4 regions of the Enterococcus sp. DIV0840 genome follow, and region 4 is predicted to be linked to each of the others. Evidence: predicted binding sites of a transcription regulator. Region 4 holds the regulator's gene; each other region holds the start of a gene.

Region 1 (4,626 bases), 1.5 Mb from region 4:
AGTGTATCAGAAATTAAGTTGAAAAGCTGTATTATTTTGCAAAAAAATACATGTGAAAAGGTCACACCAACGCTATGTTGCAAAGGGTCTCGTTAGTCTATTGTAAGCATACCTATAATAGACAATATATGATGTGCATTTCATTAAGACAATATATGTTGTATAATAAAGTTTGACAATAAATATTGTATTTAGAAGGAGCGATTCATATTAACTTGACAGAATTAGAGATCATGACGTTTCCTGAAGCAAGTGAAAGATGGAATAGAGAGCGGACGTTTGTATTTCAAAAATATTTTAGTTCTCCGGATAAATTTCTCCCAGGATCATTTGATGTTATTGGAAATGGAAAAGGAACATGGATTATTACCAAAGCAGGAATGGAATATTTAACGGGTCAAACAGAAAAAGAAGCAAATGCCGGTCTTTGGCGTGTAATAGTGGAATCCGATTTTCGGGTATTGGATGACCGAGGGTGTGACACTAAAGTAGAAGCAAATCTTTTACTGGAGAAGTTAGCTATAAAGGAAGCAATGAAACAATCACCTCAGGTGATCGATCAGCTGAAGTTTAATTACTTAGACGAAAATAAGAAAAATTATGGAATAAGGATTAGAGAGAACACTTTAATTTATGTAAAAAAAATAGACAAAAATAATAAGAAGTGAGCAGGAGGGAATTAGGATGGCCAGAAAAGTATTTGACACCTGGAAAATAGAAATCACTGGATTTAATCATGCTATGCCTTATTATGTAGAGTGTGATTGTGGCAACCTGGCAAAAAAGAAATATCAACAATCTTATTTTGAGTGCGGATCATGTCAGCGTAAATATGTATTGCAGCAAGGGCAATACGTAGAACTGAAGAATTAGCTTATGAGAGCGACAGAGCTTCTAACTATTCTATCAGTCGATTTTCAACATGATGCTGTTAAGGAGATCAAGATTGAACTTAAAGACCAGGTATATTCGATTGGCCAGATCACAAAGAATCAGAATCAATTAGTATTGGTTGCTACTGAAGTAGCGCAAAAGCCGATAGAAACGAAAGAATTAGTCACCACACTAATGCTTCATAAATCATTACAACTACTAAAGAAAAAAGAAACTTCTGAAATGATCTATGGCTGTAGAATAGAAAAAAACTGGTTAATACTATAAAAATTAATAGTGTATGCTAAAGCTCCATACAATAATGTATGTGGCTTTTTTTGTCTTAAAGGATAATATCTCATGCTAGACAAAGGGAACACAAGTTCGTATAATTGTGGGTATATAATCCATACGAAAAAGGTGAGGTAAATGAAATTTGACTATGACAAAGAACCGAATAGAGATATCTTATGTATCGATTGCAAGTCCTTCTATGCCAGCGTTGAATGTGTAGAACGTGGACTTCACCCACTAAAAACGATGTTAATTGTTATGAGTGGTGCAGACAATGCAGGAGGGTTAGTGCTGGCTGCTTCTCCCCTGGCGAAAAAAGTGTTAGGTGTTTCAAATGTCACTCGATCAAATGAAGTTCCGTATCATAAAGACCTTGTGACCGTGCCACCACGTATGAATTTGTATATGAAGAAAAATGTAGAAATCAATCAAGTGTATAAGTCGTTTGTTGCGGACGAGGATCATTCTGTTTTTAGCGTGGATGAATCTTTTTTAGATGTCACAGATTCTTTGAAGCTATTTAACTGCAAAAATCCCTATGAAATGGCAAGGAAGATACAACTGAAGGTGAAAGAACAAACAGGAATTTATGTCACTGTAGGGATTGGAGCCAACCCTTTATTGGCCAAGTTGGCCCTGGACAATGGCGCAAAACACAGTAAAGACTTTATCGCTGAATGGCGCTATGAAGACGTACAAGAGAAAGTATGGGGAATAAGCCCAATGACAGAGTTTTGCGGTATTGGACACCGGACAGTTAAACGCCTTAATTGGTTAGGGATCAGATCTATTCGAGAAATTGCTGAAGCTGATCCGTACAGACTGAAGCGTGAGTTTGGTGTGATGGGGTTACAATTGTTCGCCCACTCATGGGGTATCGATCGTAGTTTTTTAGGTCAAAAGAAACCAGCTGCTAAAGTAGATAAATCAATTGGAAATAGTCAGGTATTGCCTAGAGATTATACCAGGCAAGATCAACTAGAATTAGTGCTGAAGGAAATTGTCGATCAAGTGGCTTCTCGATTACGTAGCAGTCATTTAAAAACTGGATGTGTTTCTGTATCTGTTGGGTATTCTAAGGGTTACCTTGATAGCAAAGGACGTTCAGGATGGAGTAAGCAGCGAAAGGTCTCATTATCCAATAATACAAAAGTTCTATCGGAACATGTTTTACAGCTATTTCGGTCAGAATACAATTATCAGGATGTACGCCACATTGGTGTTTCCTATTCAAAGCTAGTTCAAACAGACGTACTTCAGCTGGACCTCTTTTCTGATCCAGTCCAGGAAGTAAATGAGGAACGGTTAGATTTTTTGATCGATACAATCAGGAAGAAATACGGATTTAAAGCCTTGATACATGCTTCTTCTTTAATGGAAGGTGCAACAGCTGTATCAAGAGCGTCGTTAGTCGGTGGGCACGCAGGAGGCAATGTGGGGTTAAGTTCATGACAAAAAAGACAAGAAAAGAGTTTTTTGATTATAATGAGTATCGAGACCGTGGCATGGGGTACAAATGGGATACTGCTTTTGCGTTAGGTGAATTGCAAGAAGGAATCAAAGAATCCACAAAAGAATCAAGACGAGATTTAGAGCGATTGCCACAGCAAGAAATTGGGTATATTGAATACTGTTTAGAACGATCAATCAAGCATAATAAAATACTAGAAGTACAGCTAAATAGCCTGGATCAATTAGGACGTGTGAAAGAGCCAATATGGGGAAACTTTAGAGGATTTATGGGCTTAGATGTTTTGATGATTGGTGATCAGTATATTGATTATGCGGACGTACGACATATTAAGATTCATGACTTTAGAAAATGGTCTGAAGCAGAAAGTGAAGCTCTCCCCTCTCCTTTTGAAAAAGATGAGTACAAAAATATAGAGCAAGAGGAACAAGAAAAACTTGAAGTAGTATTCAATGAGTATTTTTCAGATGATGAATGGATAGATTGAGAAACAATTGATTATGAATAGACAAGAAGTAGTAATCAGCTGGAGCCGTGCTGATTTGGCAGCCACACAAAGCGCAACGGTTCGCTACGCTGGAACAGTTACACGTTGAATTGCTGAATATTCGACTAAGGTATACATAATAAATGAAAGAATGAAAGGATGCTATACTTTTGTTAGTGGGAAGTTGTTTCCGCCACATCCTTAAAACCACCAATGTAATATACTTACATTGGTGGTTTTCTGTTTATATAAAATATAAATTGCAAATTATAAATTATAATTTATAAATTACAATTTATAAATGTTATTTCTTTTTAAGTTTTTTCTGTAGACGTTCACGTTCATGTTCTTCTTTTCTATCAAGTCTTCTTAGATAGTCATCGATCAAGCATAACAAAATCCTAGAAGTGCAGTTAAACAGTCTAGATCAATTAGGACGTACTAAGGAGTCTATATGGGGCAATTTTAGAGGGTTTATGGATCTGGATGTTTTAATAATCGGTGATCAGTATATAGATTATACGGACATACGGTATATTAAGATTCATGATTTTAGGAAATGGTCAGCAGATCCAGGCATTTTAGATGAGTCCCCTTTCGGAACTCATAATGATTATTTTAACACTGAATCTGATCAAGAGTTAATGGATGCTGCGTATACTGAATATTTTGATGATAATGGATGGATTGAATAAAAAGAGAAAAAGAGAATAAGAGATAAGTCTCCTATTCTCTTTTTGCTTCCTCCATTCTTTTAACTATACGCTGTTCTCTTTCGTCCAAATTATTATTGATATAAAAGTCAACCATTTCTTCTAGCAAAAGATACTCTTTTTTATCAGTAATACTTTTCAATATTTCTACTCTGTTTTTGACTGGAGGATCAACTTTGATAGTCTTTCTGTCTGCTGCAGAGTACCCAGTTTTCTTTTTAGGGACTACTCTAGATGATTCACCAATATCATTTACTGAGGGTCTATTTTTTGGTTGTCTATCTAGTAAACTCATTTAGATTCAACTCCTTTGATAGCCTTGTTAGTTTGTTTCCGTCAAGATACTTATTTTGATAGCTGTAGTCGTCAGGAACGTCCCCGTATACTTCAGTAAATGCTATTCTTTCCTTAATTTCAGTAAAAATATCTGCAAACATTCCAAAAACTCTTCTATCGTGATAATCATTGACCGTAATACCATATTCTGGATAGTCTTCCAAGCGCTTATTATTTGTGACTGTAGTGCTAAACACAAACTTTCTTCCAAAGGTTTCATAAGTGTTTTTTAATATCTTTTCATGTAGATTTCTTTTTGGCTGTAATAAAAACGGTAATAAACCAATGACTTCGCCTTTAAAATCACTACCAAAATCTTCTACAAGTGTTTGCAGATATTCTTGAATGATATCAACTGAACCTTCATAAGAATAAGTTTTCGTTTCTTGGATGATAATTACATAGTCAGCACATACCATTGCGTTATCAACTTTTATGTCAGTCGAGGGACC
Region 2 (4,626 bases), 680 kb from region 4:
CACGTACGATTTCAGAAATATAAGCACTCGCATTCAATGTTAATGTAATGATTCCAGCAAGGAAAACGGGGATATTGAACCCTAAAATTCCTGGCAAGCCAAAGTAGATAAAGAAGGCTAGTACCATTAAAGGAATACCACGAATGATATCAACATAAATAGTCGAAATCACACGTAATGCTTTTTTAGGAGATGCGCTGAACAATCCGAAGATCACTCCAACGATCAAGGCTAAAATAAATGAAATCAGTGTTAACTGAATGGTCATCCATAAACCGCTCAATAGACGTTTCCAGTTGTTTTGGATCATACCAACAAATGTTGACTCATCTACTTTATTTTCTGTAGAACCGTCTTTTACATATTTTCCGATGATTTCATCGTACTCACCAGTCCGTTTTAATTCAGCTAACCCTTCATTGAACATTTGGATCAACTCTGGGTTTTTACCTTTTTTAACAGCAAATCCGTATTTTCCGCCTTCTTCACGAGGAATCGGAGTAGATAATGGTTGTTTTTGAGCAACGCCATAACCAATCACTGGATAGTCGTCCATCATTGCATCGATCTCACCAATCTCAAGTGCGCTGTATAAAGCATCTGTTGTATCTAGATATTTGATTGAAAAGCCATATTTATCTTTGTTGGCTTCAAGGAAATCAGCACTTTCAGTTCCAATTTTGGCACCAACTTTTTTATCCTTTAAATCTTCATAAGAGTGGATTTTATCATTGCCTTTTTTGACAGCGATTTGAATACCGCTGTTAAAATAAGGAGTAGAGAAGTCAAATGATTTTTCCCGTTCATCTGTAATCGTCATTCCTGCGATCATTGCATCAGCCTGACCAGATTCAACAGCTTGGACAGCAGAACTAAAGCCGATAAATTTAAATTCGATATTAAAATCTTGTAACTCAGCAATTCGTTTAACTAAATCAACATCGATTCCCTCATACTTACCATCAGCATTTTGAAATTCAAATGGTGCAAATGTAGAGTCACTCGCAATTACATAAGTCTCTTTTTTAGGTTGGATTTTTTTCATTTTAGCATCAGTGTCTGTTGTTGTTTCAGTTCCAGTGGAAATATATTTCCCTACGATATCGTCATATTTTCCTGAACTTTTTAATTCTTTCAAACCAGCATTGAATTTTTCAATCAATTCTTTATTTTGACCTTTTTTCACCGCAAACCCATAAGAACTACCCGTTTCTTTTTTACCTACCAATTGAAGTTTTTGTCCATTTGTTATGGCATAGCCTAAAACAGGGTAGTCATCGAAGATTGCATCAGCTTCACCATTTTCAAGCGATTGATAAAGACCCGTTGCATCATCGAAATTTTTGATTGTATAGCCATATTTTTCTTGATTTTTTTCTAAAAAAGTTGCACTTTCGGTTCCAACTTTTGCTGCAACTGTTTTTCCTTTTAAATCTTCGTAATTTTTGATTTTATCATTGCCTTTTTTGACGGCCATCTGAAGTCCGCTATCGAAATAAGGTTCTGAAAAGTCAAAAGATTTTTTACGCTCATCTGTAATACTCATGCCGGCAATCATACCGTCAACTTGTTTTGATTGTACAGCTTGGATCGCACTATCAAAGCCAAGTGGTTTCAGATTTACTTTAAAATCTTGATTTTCAGCAATTGCATGAAGTAAATCAACATCGATTCCAACATATTCTCCTTTAGAGTCTTGAAATTCAAAGGGGGCAAAAGTTAAATCTGTTCCTATATTATATGTTTTTTCCTCAGCCTGAGCATTCTGCCCAAGAGTAAATGTCAGTAGACTTGCCATCATGACAATGAATGAAAGTAAAAATTGTTTCCTTTTCATAAAATACCTCCTATATTTGCATATTGGATAATTATATAGTAAAAAAAGGCAAAAGCACAAGTCATTCACAATGATAAAGTTAAAAAAAACTCATTTCCTAACATCTAATGTGACGAAATGTAACATAAAAGGGTAGGAATAAAAGTTTTAAACCAGAATAAGCGACATTCAGTCAAATGATCAAATGCAAACAAAAGATTAAATAAAATGTAAATTATCAAAAATTGCGTATACGTAACTCATTCTAAAACTAGCGAAAATATGTTCGGTATGTTAAAATAATTAAAGGAGTTTCTTTTTAATTTTGAAGTTAGAAATTCTTATAAATAGAATGAATCTTCAAGTCAAGAAGTGGGCTATTGCAGAGGTTTAAAGCATTATGCTTCAGATGGTTTGGTAGATATTCTTATTTATTTTTATTAAATGAAATCAACAATTAAATAAAGTAAGAGGAGGATGTTGGATGATAGAAAGAGAGACCTCCAATACATTTGACTTAGTATCAAAATACAAGCCGGATGGAGATCAGCCAGAAGCGATCAAACGATTAGTTGAAGGAATAGAAGGCGGGGAAAAAGCACAAATTTTGTTAGGTGCGACAGGAACCGGAAAAACATTTACGATGTCCAATGTAATAACAGAAGTGAACAAACCGACATTGGTGATTGCCCATAATAAGACATTAGCTGGACAGCTTTATGGAGAGTTTAAAGAATTCTTCCCTAATAACGCGGTCGAGTATTTTGTTAGTTATTATGATTATTATCAACCAGAAGCATATGTTCCTTCAAGTGATACATATATAGAAAAAGATGCCAGTATCAATGATGAAATCGATAAATTACGCCATTCAGCGACAAGTTCTTTATTAGAAAGAAACGATGTGATCGTAGTAGCTTCAGTTTCCTGTATTTTTGGTTTAGGAGATCCTAAGGAATACAGTGAACAAGTGGTTTCTATTCGTGTAGGCATGGAGCTGGATCGCAGTCAGCTGTTAACAGATCTAGTGAACATTCAATTTGAACGAAATGATATTGATTTTCAGCGTGGTCGTTTTCGTGTACGAGGTGACGTTGTGGAGATTTTCCCTGCCTCAAGAGATGATCATGCCTTAAGAGTTGAATTTTTCGGTGATGAAATTGAACGGATAAGAGAAGTGGATGCTCTTACAGGTGAAGTGATCGGCGAGACGGAGCACGTTGCGATTTTCCCTGCGACCCACTTTGTCACCAATGAAGATCATATGGAACATGCGATTTCAGAAATTCAAGAAGAATTAGAGGCTCGTTTAACTATCTTGCGTAGTGAAAATAAATTATTAGAAGCGCAGCGCTTAGAACAACGAACCAATTACGATATTGAGATGATGAGAGAAATGGGCTACACATCTGGTATTGAAAATTATTCTCGTCATATGGATGGTCGTTCAGAAGGAGAACCACCTTACACATTAATCGATTTCTTCCCAGATGATTTTCTACTTGTGATTGATGAATCCCACGTATCGATGCCTCAAATTCGCGGTATGTATAATGGGGACCGTGCTAGAAAACAAATGCTAGTAGATTACGGTTTCCGTCTGCCTAGTGCGTTGGATAATCGTCCGTTACGTTTAGAAGAATTTGAAAAACATGTTCATCAAGTCGTCTATGTTTCGGCGACTCCAGGACCTTATGAACATGAACAAACAGATACCGTGATTCCACAAATCATTCGACCAACGGGGCTGTTGGATCCGTTGATTGAAGTTCGTCCAATCATGGGACAAATTGATGATTTGGTTGGTGAGATCCATGATCGTGTAGAGAAGGATCAACGTGTATTTATTACAACTTTAACGAAGAAAATGTCTGAAGATTTAACGGATTACCTTAAAGAATTAGGGATCAAAGTTAAGTATCTTCATAGTGATATCAAAACCTTAGAACGAACGGAAATCATTCGTGATTTACGTTTGGGTGAGTTTGATGTGCTGATCGGAATCAACTTGCTCCGTGAGGGTCTAGATGTACCAGAAGTATCATTGATTGCGATTTTGGATGCCGATAAAGAAGGCTTCTTGAGAAGTGAACGCTCATTGATCCAAACAATTGGACGTGCTGCTCGTAACTCAGATGGCCGTGTTATTATGTATGCGGATAAAATTACTGATTCTATGCAAAAAGCAATGGATGAAACTGCACGTCGTCGTTCGATCCAAGAAAAATACAATGAAGAACATGGCATTATACCGAAAACAATCATTAAAGAAATTCGTGAGTTGATCTCAATTTCTAAAACAAATGAAAAAGGTGAGCCATTCAAAATTGATAAGGATTACCATGAACTGACTCGTCAAGAAAAAGCTGATTTATTGATGAAATTAGAAAAAGAAATGCGAGATGCAGCGAAAGTATTAGACTTTGAAACTGCTGCAACTTTAAGAGATACGATTTTGGAATTGAAAGCAGCAGATTAAAGAATAGCTACTGAGGTTCACGATACAGTAGTTCAAATATCAGTAAGGGATACTATACACTACGTTCCGATCTCAACAATATCTAAGTGCTAAAACACTTAGAATTGAAAATCGGACCAACAAAATCAAGGATCAACGTTCCCTACGGTCACCTTGTACTGTTCAACATCAGCTCATAAGAATACTCGCTGTATTTCACAGCAAAGGAGAGCCGTTACTCTTGCGAATTAATTCGCATAGAAGTAAGGGACATCGGACCAATAATCAAAAGGAGAGAAGTAATGGCAAATGATAAAATCGTCATTCATGGCGCACGTGCACATAATTTGAA
Region 3 (4,626 bases), 500 kb from region 4:
ACTAGTAAAAAAGCTTATTCTGCCACGAATCGCTATGCTTCGTATGACAGAATAAGCTTTTTTGTTATCAGACTATGCAAAATGCATAAGATTATTCTTTGTTTATTGAGTAATATCAAGGTGTACCAACGGACTAAATAACAAAGGAGACAAAAAAATGAACGTGAAAAAAATTGTTTTGATCGGGGTCGGTGTTTTAGTAGTAGGCGGAGTTCTAGTGAATATGGGGTCTGATTCTAAAGAAGAAAAGGCTAAAAAAGAGCCAACGACAGGGACGGTTATAAAGAGCCAAGAATCGGAAGCTGAACCAACTGCGACCGATGCTGGTGATTTAGGCGATTATCATGTTGTGATCAAAGAGTTGACCTTTGCCAAAGACTACAAAGGAGAAGATGTAGCTGTGATCGATTATGAATTTACGAACAACAGCGACAAAAATGCGATGTTTTTAACATCAATCTCAACCAAAGCCTTTCAAAATGGGATTGCTTTAGACTCAGCGATAATGGGCGAAGAAGGCTATGTAGATTCAATGACTGAAATTCAGCCAAATGCCACATTGAATTTAAAAGTGCCTTACAAATTGGCAGATATGACAACGCCAGTATCTGTTGAGGCAACGAAACTATTCAGTGATAAAGTGAAATTGACGAAAGAGTTTGTCTTACAGTAAAGAGTTTAATGAAAAAAGGGTTGTAAACGGTGGTTCAGCTAGTTTTTTCTTGGATTAAAGAAGAGCTAGTTTTTAGCTTCAAAAGGAGCAAAGGAAAATGGATTTTCCTTATATATGGCCGTGTATTGGGGTATCGATCAGGTAGCTGTTAAGAGCTAGTTATTTGGTCCGAAATCAATTAGTCTTTGCTGCCTGACTGATTTTCCAAATACAAAAACTGCCAAAACCACAAAGAAAGTGAATGATTGGAGTAAATCCAAACGTTCACTTTCTTTTTTTATTAGAGCTTTTCCGTATCGTTAGGGATTTTTTCAGTAACAGAATGAATGGGTTTGACCTTTAAAATATCTAAAAAGAAAGTGAAAATCGGGATACCGACAATCAGTCCCCACACTCCAAATAATCGTTCACTGATCAGTAAAATAACGAACGTATAAAAAATCGGTAAATCTGTTTTGCTAGACATAAATTTTGGGTTTAATACGTAAGATTCAAATAAATGAACTACGATGATCACCACTAAAATGTAAATAACATCATTGATTCCACCCTCTGAATAAGCGATAAAACTTAATGGAATGCACGAGATGATCACACCAGCAACGGGAATCAAACTCAAAATAAAAATCATGATCGCTAAACTTGGTAATTGATGAAAGCCGATCAAAGCCAAACAAATCGTTGTGATACTGGTATTAACGACAGCAATAAAAAATTGAGCTTCCATTACGACGCCAAAGGTATTTACAAATTTATCGGCAAAGAAATAAATATCTTGAAAGAACCAGTCAAAATCGCTCTTTAAAAATAACTTAGAAAACTCTGCCATTTGTTTTTTCTCGATCATAAAAAAGAAACTTAGGATGAACGAAAGGACAAAGGCAAGTCCGATAGAACCAATGTCTTGAATATAACGCAAGATCGTACTAGCACCATTTTGGATTTGAGACATTAAATTGGATTTCTCCAGATAATCATCGATGACCATCAATAACTGATTATGATTGTCTCCCGGATTTTGGTAAAAATGAACAACCGAATTATACATTTGAACGGTTTGGTGAATAAGAACCGGGACATACTTTGTAATAGCTAAATAGACCAAGAAAACAATCAAAGAATAGGTTGCTAAAACGAGTATGAGGGATGGGATTTTAAAAAAATGCTGAACAAATTTCACGAAATGAAGCGCCAAAAACGTAAAAATGAATGTTAATAAAATCATTGTAATCATGCTTCTCGCTAAAAATAAAATGAAAATAACTACAGCTAAAACAAAAAAACGTCTTAAACGCTCGTTTTGAATAAATTTTTCATAAATCGACACAAATATCACTCCTTTTAATCATTAACTTTATTACATATAAGATAACTATAATGCTTTTTCACTTTTTAAGATAGCAGTTTAATCAATAATTCGAAAAATTTTTTTCTCCTATCTAAATTTAAAAAGTTGTTCCCCTTTACAAAAAGAACGTATGTTCGTATAATTGATTATGAAATAAAACAAGGAGAGGAACGCTATGTTTTTTGATTATGAAAAAGAGCCCAGAAGAGTTATTTTTTGTATAGATGTAAAATCTTTTTACGCTTCAGTCGAATGTGTCGCTAGAGATTTTGATCCACTTGAAAAAATGCTGGTCGTGATGAGCCATGCGGAAAATAGCGGCGGTCTCGTTCTAGCTTCTTCTCCAAAAGCGAAGGAAGTTCTTGGTATCACTAATGTAACACGCAAATATGATGTACCAAATCACCCAGAGCTAGTGATCGTTCCGCCGCGAATGAACGAATATATCAAGGAGAACATGAAAATCAACGATATCTATAAGGAATATGTAGCAGAAGAAGATTTACATATTTATTCGATCGATGAATCATTTTTAGATGTGACAGCCAGCTGGAAATTATTTGGACAAACGCCGATAGAATTAGCACAGATCATCCAGCAAAGAATCAAAAAAGAGACAGGATTAGCGATCACAGTCGGTATTGGGGACAATCCCTTACTAGCAAAATTAGCGATGGATATTGAAGCCAAGCATAATAATGAACGCTTAGCTGAATGGCATTATGAGGATGTATCTGAAAAAATTTGGGCAATTGAACCGATGACTGATATGTGGGGAATCGGCCGTCGATTAGCGAAACGATTAAATAATTTAGGGATTCGTTCTGTTTATGATTTGGCTCATGCGGATTTGAATAGTTTGAAACGAAATTTAGGGATCATCGGTGAACAGCTTTATGCCCATGCACACGGCATCGACCGTAGCCGTTTATCTGAAAAATACATACCGGAAGAACGCTCTTATAATAATTCTCAGATTTTGATGCGGGATTATTTAAGACAGGACGAAATCGAAGTTGTGATTCGGGAAATGGCGGAACAAGTGGCAGCCAGACTTAGAAAAGCTCATTGTCAGACCGAATGCGTCCATCTATCCATCGGTTTTTCAAGAGCTGGTAAGTCAGGTGGATCAGGTTTTTCAAGGCAAATGAAGGTGCCGCTAACGAATAGTAGCAAGATGTTGATTGATTATTGTCTAATGATTTTTAGACAGCATTGGCATGGAGAAGAAGTACGACATATTGGAATTACCTATTCCAAACTGAATTATAATACTTATGTACAGCTGGATTTGTTTCATGAACCGGATGAGCAGATGAAAGAACTAAAATTAGATCAGCTGATCGATGAGATCCGTCAACGTTTTGGCTATGTTTCTCTAGTTCATGCAAGTTCAGTGTCGTCTGGCGGTACAGCAATTTCAAGAGCGTCATTAGTAGGTGGACATGCTGGGGGAATGGAGGGCTTGCAATGAGCAAGGAACGGGATTATTATTTTGAACAATATCAAGATCGAAAAATGAAAAAATGGGCAGGTTTTTATTTATCCGAACATACTGCAATCATTGAACAAGAGAAAAAAAGACAGCCAGCTGAAAAGAAAATCCAAATGAGTTGGATGGAAATCGATGAAATTTTAGTTCAAGCTTTTCAAAATCAAGTTGAAGTGATGATCCAAAAAGAAGAATTAGATTGTGAAGGGAATTATGGAGCGGATATTATAGGGATGATTCAAGGTCATGATGAGCTAGGGATTTATGTCGAGGGTCATAAGATTGGCTATGACGAAATCCGCCATGTCCAGTTTCATTAAAAAAAGCAACCTCTAATGTTAAAGAAGACTCTAATGTTAGAGGTTGCTGTTATTTTATTGGCGAGAGACTAGAAAGAATTGAATTAATGCTAAGAAGATCATCATCAAAGCGATTAGACCACATATAATTAAGTGGCGACGTTTGTGCATCATTACGATTGCAATGAACTCTCTTAAAAAAGCATTTGGTAGAAAGTAAAACGCTGTTTTCGCTCCAATTCCGTCTGCTTTCAAATTGGCCATTTTTGCAAAAAGACCTGCGCGAAACAAATGAAAATTATTGGTAGTGAAGATCGCATGAAAATCAGTTCCACCAAAAGTTGTTTCCATGATTTCTTTAGAAAATTTCATGTTTTCTAACGTGTTTGTTGAATTTGTTTCAACTAAAATGTCTTCTTCTGGAATCCCTTTTTCAAGAGCGTAATTTTTCATCGCAAGACTTTCAGCGATATGCTCATCATCACCCTTACCGCCAGACATAAGAATTTTAGGTGGATTTAAAGTAGCATGGGATTGAGCTTTGTAAAACTGAATCGCTTTTTCGATCCGTTTTCCTAAAAGTGGCGGCACTGTTTTTCCATCAATTAAGCCTGAACCTAAAACGATGATAAAGTCTTGATTATATTTAGGCTGATTGAATTGATAAATGACTGAAATCGTTAAAAAATTATAAAAAACAATGGAAAAATAAAGCATAGATAACGGTAAAATTCCGAATAATAAAGAAGCCCACTCTGACAAAATTCGTGTTGAATAATGATTGAAAATCAGAAAAGCTGTCAAACCAATCGCT
Region 4 (4,626 bases):
GCGAGCACCAACATTTTCTGTGAAAGCTTTGGATGTTGGGCCATCTAAAGAGATATCATTTGAATCGTATAACACAATCAGCTTGCCTAATTTCATATGGCCAGCCATAGAACTTGCTTCTTGAGAAACACCTTCCATCAAGTCACCATCACCACATAATGCATACGTATAATGATCAATAATGGGGAAACTATCACGATTATAGGTTGCAGCAGTGTGCGCTTCAGCCATCGCCATACCAACAGCCATTGCAATTCCTTGGCCTAAAGGACCAGTTGTCGCTTCAACACCATCTGTATGATGTACTTCTGGATGCCCAGGAGTCTTGCTATCCCATTGACGGAAACTTTTCAGATCATCAATTGTGACACCATAGCCCGCTAAGTGTAGTAAGCTATAAAGCATTGCAGAACCATGACCAGCAGAAAGAATAAAACGGTCTCTATCTACCCAATTCCTTGATGTTTTTGGGTTTACTTTCAAGTGTTTTGTCCAAAGTGCATAAGCCATAGGTGCTGCACCCATTGGTAATCCTGGGTGTCCTGAGTTTGCTTTTTGAACTGCTTCGATACTCAATGTACGAACTGTATTGACGCCTAACTGATCAGTGTTGTCGAACAAAAAAATCATCTCCTATTTAGGTTTTTTTTACCTTTATTAACTATATTTTATCGTATTTCGTTTATGAAAGCAATTACTTTTAGTAAAAAAAACTAAAATTATTTTCTGTTGTGCAAACCTTTTGCCTTTTGAATCTCTTTCAGTTTCTCTGGTGTTACATCATTTCCTTTAGGATCAACTACTTTCATCCCTTCGATATGATGACGCATACCGCCACGAAAAGCTGCTAGATATTCTTGGCGAAGGACTTTTTGCTCTTCTTTTTCTTTCTCAGTTAATTCATTTTCTTTCGCTTTTTTTGCAAGTTCATTGATGCGATTCATTTTCTCTGACGATAACATATATTTTTGCCTCCTTATTTTAAAAGCTGATCAGGCCCATCCAACCTTTTTACAAAAGGCGGACCCATGCAACTAGACAAGTTTACTTTCCATGTCTATCTTATAAGATGAGCACCAAAAATACAACTATATTCGTATAAAAATATGGAACGATTACGTTTATTTAAAGAAAATCCAGTTTCTTGCCTTAGTCTTTTTTATCAAAAATTTGAGCATAAATACTTTTTAAAAAAACACGAACGCTTGTTTGATTCCTATATAAAACTATGGTACACTGAAAATATAAATCGAAAGAAGGTGCGGGTTGTGGTGAAACGTACAGACACAAGACAAATCGAAGTATTGAAATATATATATGAACAGGTTGAACTTAAAGGTTATCCACCAACCGTAAGAGAAATTGGAAAAGCAGTTGATCTTTCCTCAACCTCGACGGTTCATGGACATTTGGCTCGTTTAGAGAAAAAAGGACTCATTTTGCGTGACCCTACAAAACCAAGAGCAATTGAATTGACCGCAGATGGTCTGGACAGAATAGGTGTAAAACCGACAGTCATCCCGATGCTTGGCGTTGTTACGGCCGGTGAGCCTATATTAGCTGTAGAAGAAGCCTCTGACTTTTTCCCTCTACCACCTGATCTAGTAGCAGAAGAAAATGCATTATTCATGCTGACTATTAGAGGTGAAAGTATGATCAATGCAGGTATTTTAGACGGCGATCAGGTTATTGTTCGCAAACAAAGTGCTGCATCAAATGGCGATATCGTGATTGCCATGACTGATGAAGACGAAGCGACATGTAAACGATTCTTTAAAGAGACAGATCATATTCGTTTACAACCGGAAAATGATGCATTAGACCCAATTATTTTGAACAACGTAAGTATTTTAGGAAAAGTTGTTGGACTTTACCGCAATCATATTTAAATAACAAAAAAACATACTAATAAAAGTATGTTTTTTTGTTATTTCTTCGTTTAAACTCTGACAAGATTTGTTAATCTGCAGCGACTTTTCGCTGATACGTCTCAAACTGATATGCATAGCTATTTTTTTCGTCTTGTTCTCCTGCGCTTAAATTGATCAATGTCCAATCATCCCAAACAACAGCAGGAAATTTCGTATCTCCATCAAATGAATGATGGATAACTGTACGATACAACACATCACAATAAGGTAAAAAATCTTCGTATACTGCAGAACCACCTGCAATAAATGTAATGCCAGAGAAATTTTTGGCATACTCACGAACTTCTTCTACAGTATGAAATACAATGACCCCTTTTGCATGATACTCTTTGTCTCTAGTTAGAACAATCGTTTGACGGTTTGGTAACGGCCGACCGCCCATCCCCTCAAAGGTTTTTCGCCCCATAACGATGGTGTTGTCTTCAGTCATTTGTTTAAAAAATTTCAAATCATTTGGCAAATGCCAAGGTAAGCGATTTTCTTTACCGATCGTACCTTGCTCATCTTGTGCCCATATGGCTGCTAACATTGGAGAACTCCTTTCGAATTAAACGGCTATTGGTGCTTTGATTGCAGGATGCGGATCGTACCCTTCGATTACAATATCATCCATTTCAAAATCAAAAACTGATTTTTTATCTTTATTCAATTTTAATGTAGGAAAAGAGCGAATTTCTCTTGCAAGCTGTTCATTCATTTGATCGATGTGATTAGTGTATAAATGAGCATCTCCCAAAGTATGAACAAAATCGCCTACTTCTAAACCTGTTTCATGAGCAATCAAGTGAGTTAATAATGCATAACTTGCAATATTAAAAGGTACACCAAGGAAAACATCACCACTGCGCTGATATAGTTGACAACTTAATTTCCCATCATTTACATAAAATTGAAACATCGTATGGCAAGGTGGCAAAGCCATTGATGGAACATCTTCTGGATTCCATGCTGACACGATCAAACGTCTGGAGTCTGGCGTTTTTTTAATCATTTCAATAACGTTTTTCAATTGATCGATAAAACCACCATCTTTGGTTTCCCAATGGCGCCACTGAGCACCATAAATATTGCCTAATTCACCATATTTAGCCGCAAAATCATCATCTGATAAAATAGTATTACAGAATTCTTTGTGCTCTTTTTCATAACTTTCCTTAAAAGCTTCATCAGTAAGAATTCGTCGACCAAAATCAGTCATATCAGGCCCCTTGTAATCTTCACTTTTGATGTAACGCTCAAAAGCCCATTCGTCCCAAATATGATTGTTGTGTTGCAGGAGATAGCGAATGTTCGTATCACCATTTAAAAACCATAAAAGTTCGCTTTTAATTAAGCCGAACGGTACTCGTTTTGTTGTTAATAAAGGGAAGCCTTCGGACAAATCGAAACGCATTTGATGACCAAAAATACTTCTAGTCCCTGTACCTGTACGATCTTCTTTAAGGTGACCTTCCTCTAAAATTTTACGGCCTAATGATAAATATGCTTCTTCCATAGTTTATGCCTCCTAATTTTCTGCAAATTCACTTAGATATTCCCAACGTTCCATTTTTGTTTCAAGCTCTTGTTCTAGTGTAAACAGCTCTGTTTGAAGTTGTTGCAGTTTTGTAAAATCATCTCCTTGATGATTCATCTCTTCAGTCAGTTGTGCTGTACGCTCTTCAAGTTGCGCGATATCTGTTTCGATTGTTTCCCACTCTTTTTGTTCCATGTAGGTCAATTTTGTTTTTTCTTTCTTCTCCATTTCCTTTGGAGATTTTGTTTCAGTTTTAATCACTTTTTTTGCCTGTTCTTTATTCACATTTAAATACTCACTCATTGAACCATAGTAAATTGTGATTTGACCTGCACCTTGAAAAACAAGTAATTTATCCATTGTTTTATCAAGAAAATAACGGTCATGTGAAACTGCGATCACAGCGCCCTTAAACGTTTGGATGTAATCTTCTAAAATCGTTAAGGTATCAATATCCAGATCATTTGTGGGTTCGTCCAATAATAACACATTTGGCTGACCAATCAATAATTTTAATAAATACAAACGACGTTTTTCGCCACCAGATAGTTTGCCGATTACTGTCCCATGCATAAAGCGAGGAAATAAAAATCTTTCCAGTAATTCAGCAACACCAATGTTTGTTCCATCAGTTCGTTTTACTTGCTCTGCTGCTTCTTGCAAATAAGAAATCATGCGTTGGTTTGGATCCATCGCTTCATTTTGTTGCGTATAGTAAGCTAGGTTAACTGTTTCACCTATTGAGTAAATTCCACTATCCAAATCTAAACGACCCGCCAAAATATTTAATAATGTTGATTTTCCTGCACCGTTTTTACCAGTAATCCCAATACGATCCTTTGCTTGAATAAGCAGATCAAATTCTTTTAGAATCGTTTTATGTTCGATTTGATAATTTCCGTCTTTGATCTCTAAAACTTTTTTCCCTAATCTTTGTGTCGCGACATCAATTTCCAATTGACCTTTTTGGTTGACTTGATGGAGGTTTTCTTTAAGATCATGGAAGCGATCTTGTCGAGCCTGTTGTTTTGTTCCGCGTGCTTTTACACCAGCACGCATCCACTCTAGCTCTTGCTTATAAAGTTGCTTTCTTTTTTCTTCTTGCTCTACACCAACACGTTCGCGTTCCGCTTTAGCAATGATGTATGCTTCATAATTGCCTTTATATTCATATAGCTT

The links. The regulator LexA, encoded in region 4, represses DNA repair genes until DNA is damaged. The targets are predictions, from matches to a motif close to CNAACANNTGTTNG.
Region 1: a site for LexA is predicted at 1,247-1,260, ahead of IGL98_RS02000 (Y-family DNA polymerase). Genes of this name have one in related genera too.
Region 2: a site for LexA is predicted at 2,092-2,105, ahead of uvrB (excinuclease ABC subunit UvrB). Genes of this name have one in related genera too.
Region 3: a site for LexA is predicted at 2,145-2,158, ahead of IGL98_RS11340 (Y-family DNA polymerase). Genes of this name have one in related genera too.

The regions. Positions count from the first base shown of each region.
Region 1 is NZ_CP172876.1:395,259-399,884, forward strand. It holds gene IGL98_RS01985 (helix-turn-helix domain-containing protein) at 216-668, shown strand; gene IGL98_RS01990 (transcriptional regulator) at 685-873, shown strand; gene IGL98_RS01995 (hypothetical protein) at 877-1,161, shown strand; gene IGL98_RS02000 (Y-family DNA polymerase) at 1,303-2,619, shown strand; gene IGL98_RS02005 (hypothetical protein) at 2,616-3,125, shown strand; gene IGL98_RS02010 (hypothetical protein) at 3,602-3,820, shown strand; gene IGL98_RS02015 (hypothetical protein) at 3,852-4,133, opposite strand; gene IGL98_RS02020 (AAA family ATPase) at 4,117-4,626, opposite strand, start outside.
Region 2 is NZ_CP172876.1:1,203,686-1,208,311, forward strand. It holds gene IGL98_RS05695 (amino acid ABC transporter substrate-binding protein/permease) at 1-1,837, opposite strand, end outside; gene uvrB (excinuclease ABC subunit UvrB) at 2,301-4,295, shown strand; gene uvrA (excinuclease ABC subunit UvrA) at 4,577-4,626, shown strand, end outside.
Region 3 is NZ_CP172876.1:2,381,025-2,385,650, reverse strand. It holds gene IGL98_RS11355 (serine/threonine protein kinase) at 1-5, shown strand, start outside; gene IGL98_RS11350 (DUF5067 domain-containing protein) at 158-673, shown strand; gene IGL98_RS11345 (AI-2E family transporter) at 954-2,000, opposite strand; gene IGL98_RS11340 (Y-family DNA polymerase) at 2,197-3,495, shown strand; gene IGL98_RS11335 (hypothetical protein) at 3,492-3,833, shown strand; gene IGL98_RS11330 (YdcF family protein) at 3,888-4,626, opposite strand, start outside.
Region 4 is NZ_CP172876.1:1,880,823-1,885,448, reverse strand. It holds gene tkt (transketolase) at 1-621, opposite strand, end outside; gene IGL98_RS09015 (DUF896 family protein) at 720-962, opposite strand; gene lexA (transcriptional repressor LexA) at 1,269-1,889, shown strand; gene IGL98_RS09005 (dihydrofolate reductase) at 1,960-2,460, opposite strand; gene IGL98_RS09000 (thymidylate synthase) at 2,479-3,426, opposite strand; gene IGL98_RS08995 (ABC-F family ATP-binding cassette domain-containing protein) at 3,439-4,626, opposite strand, start outside.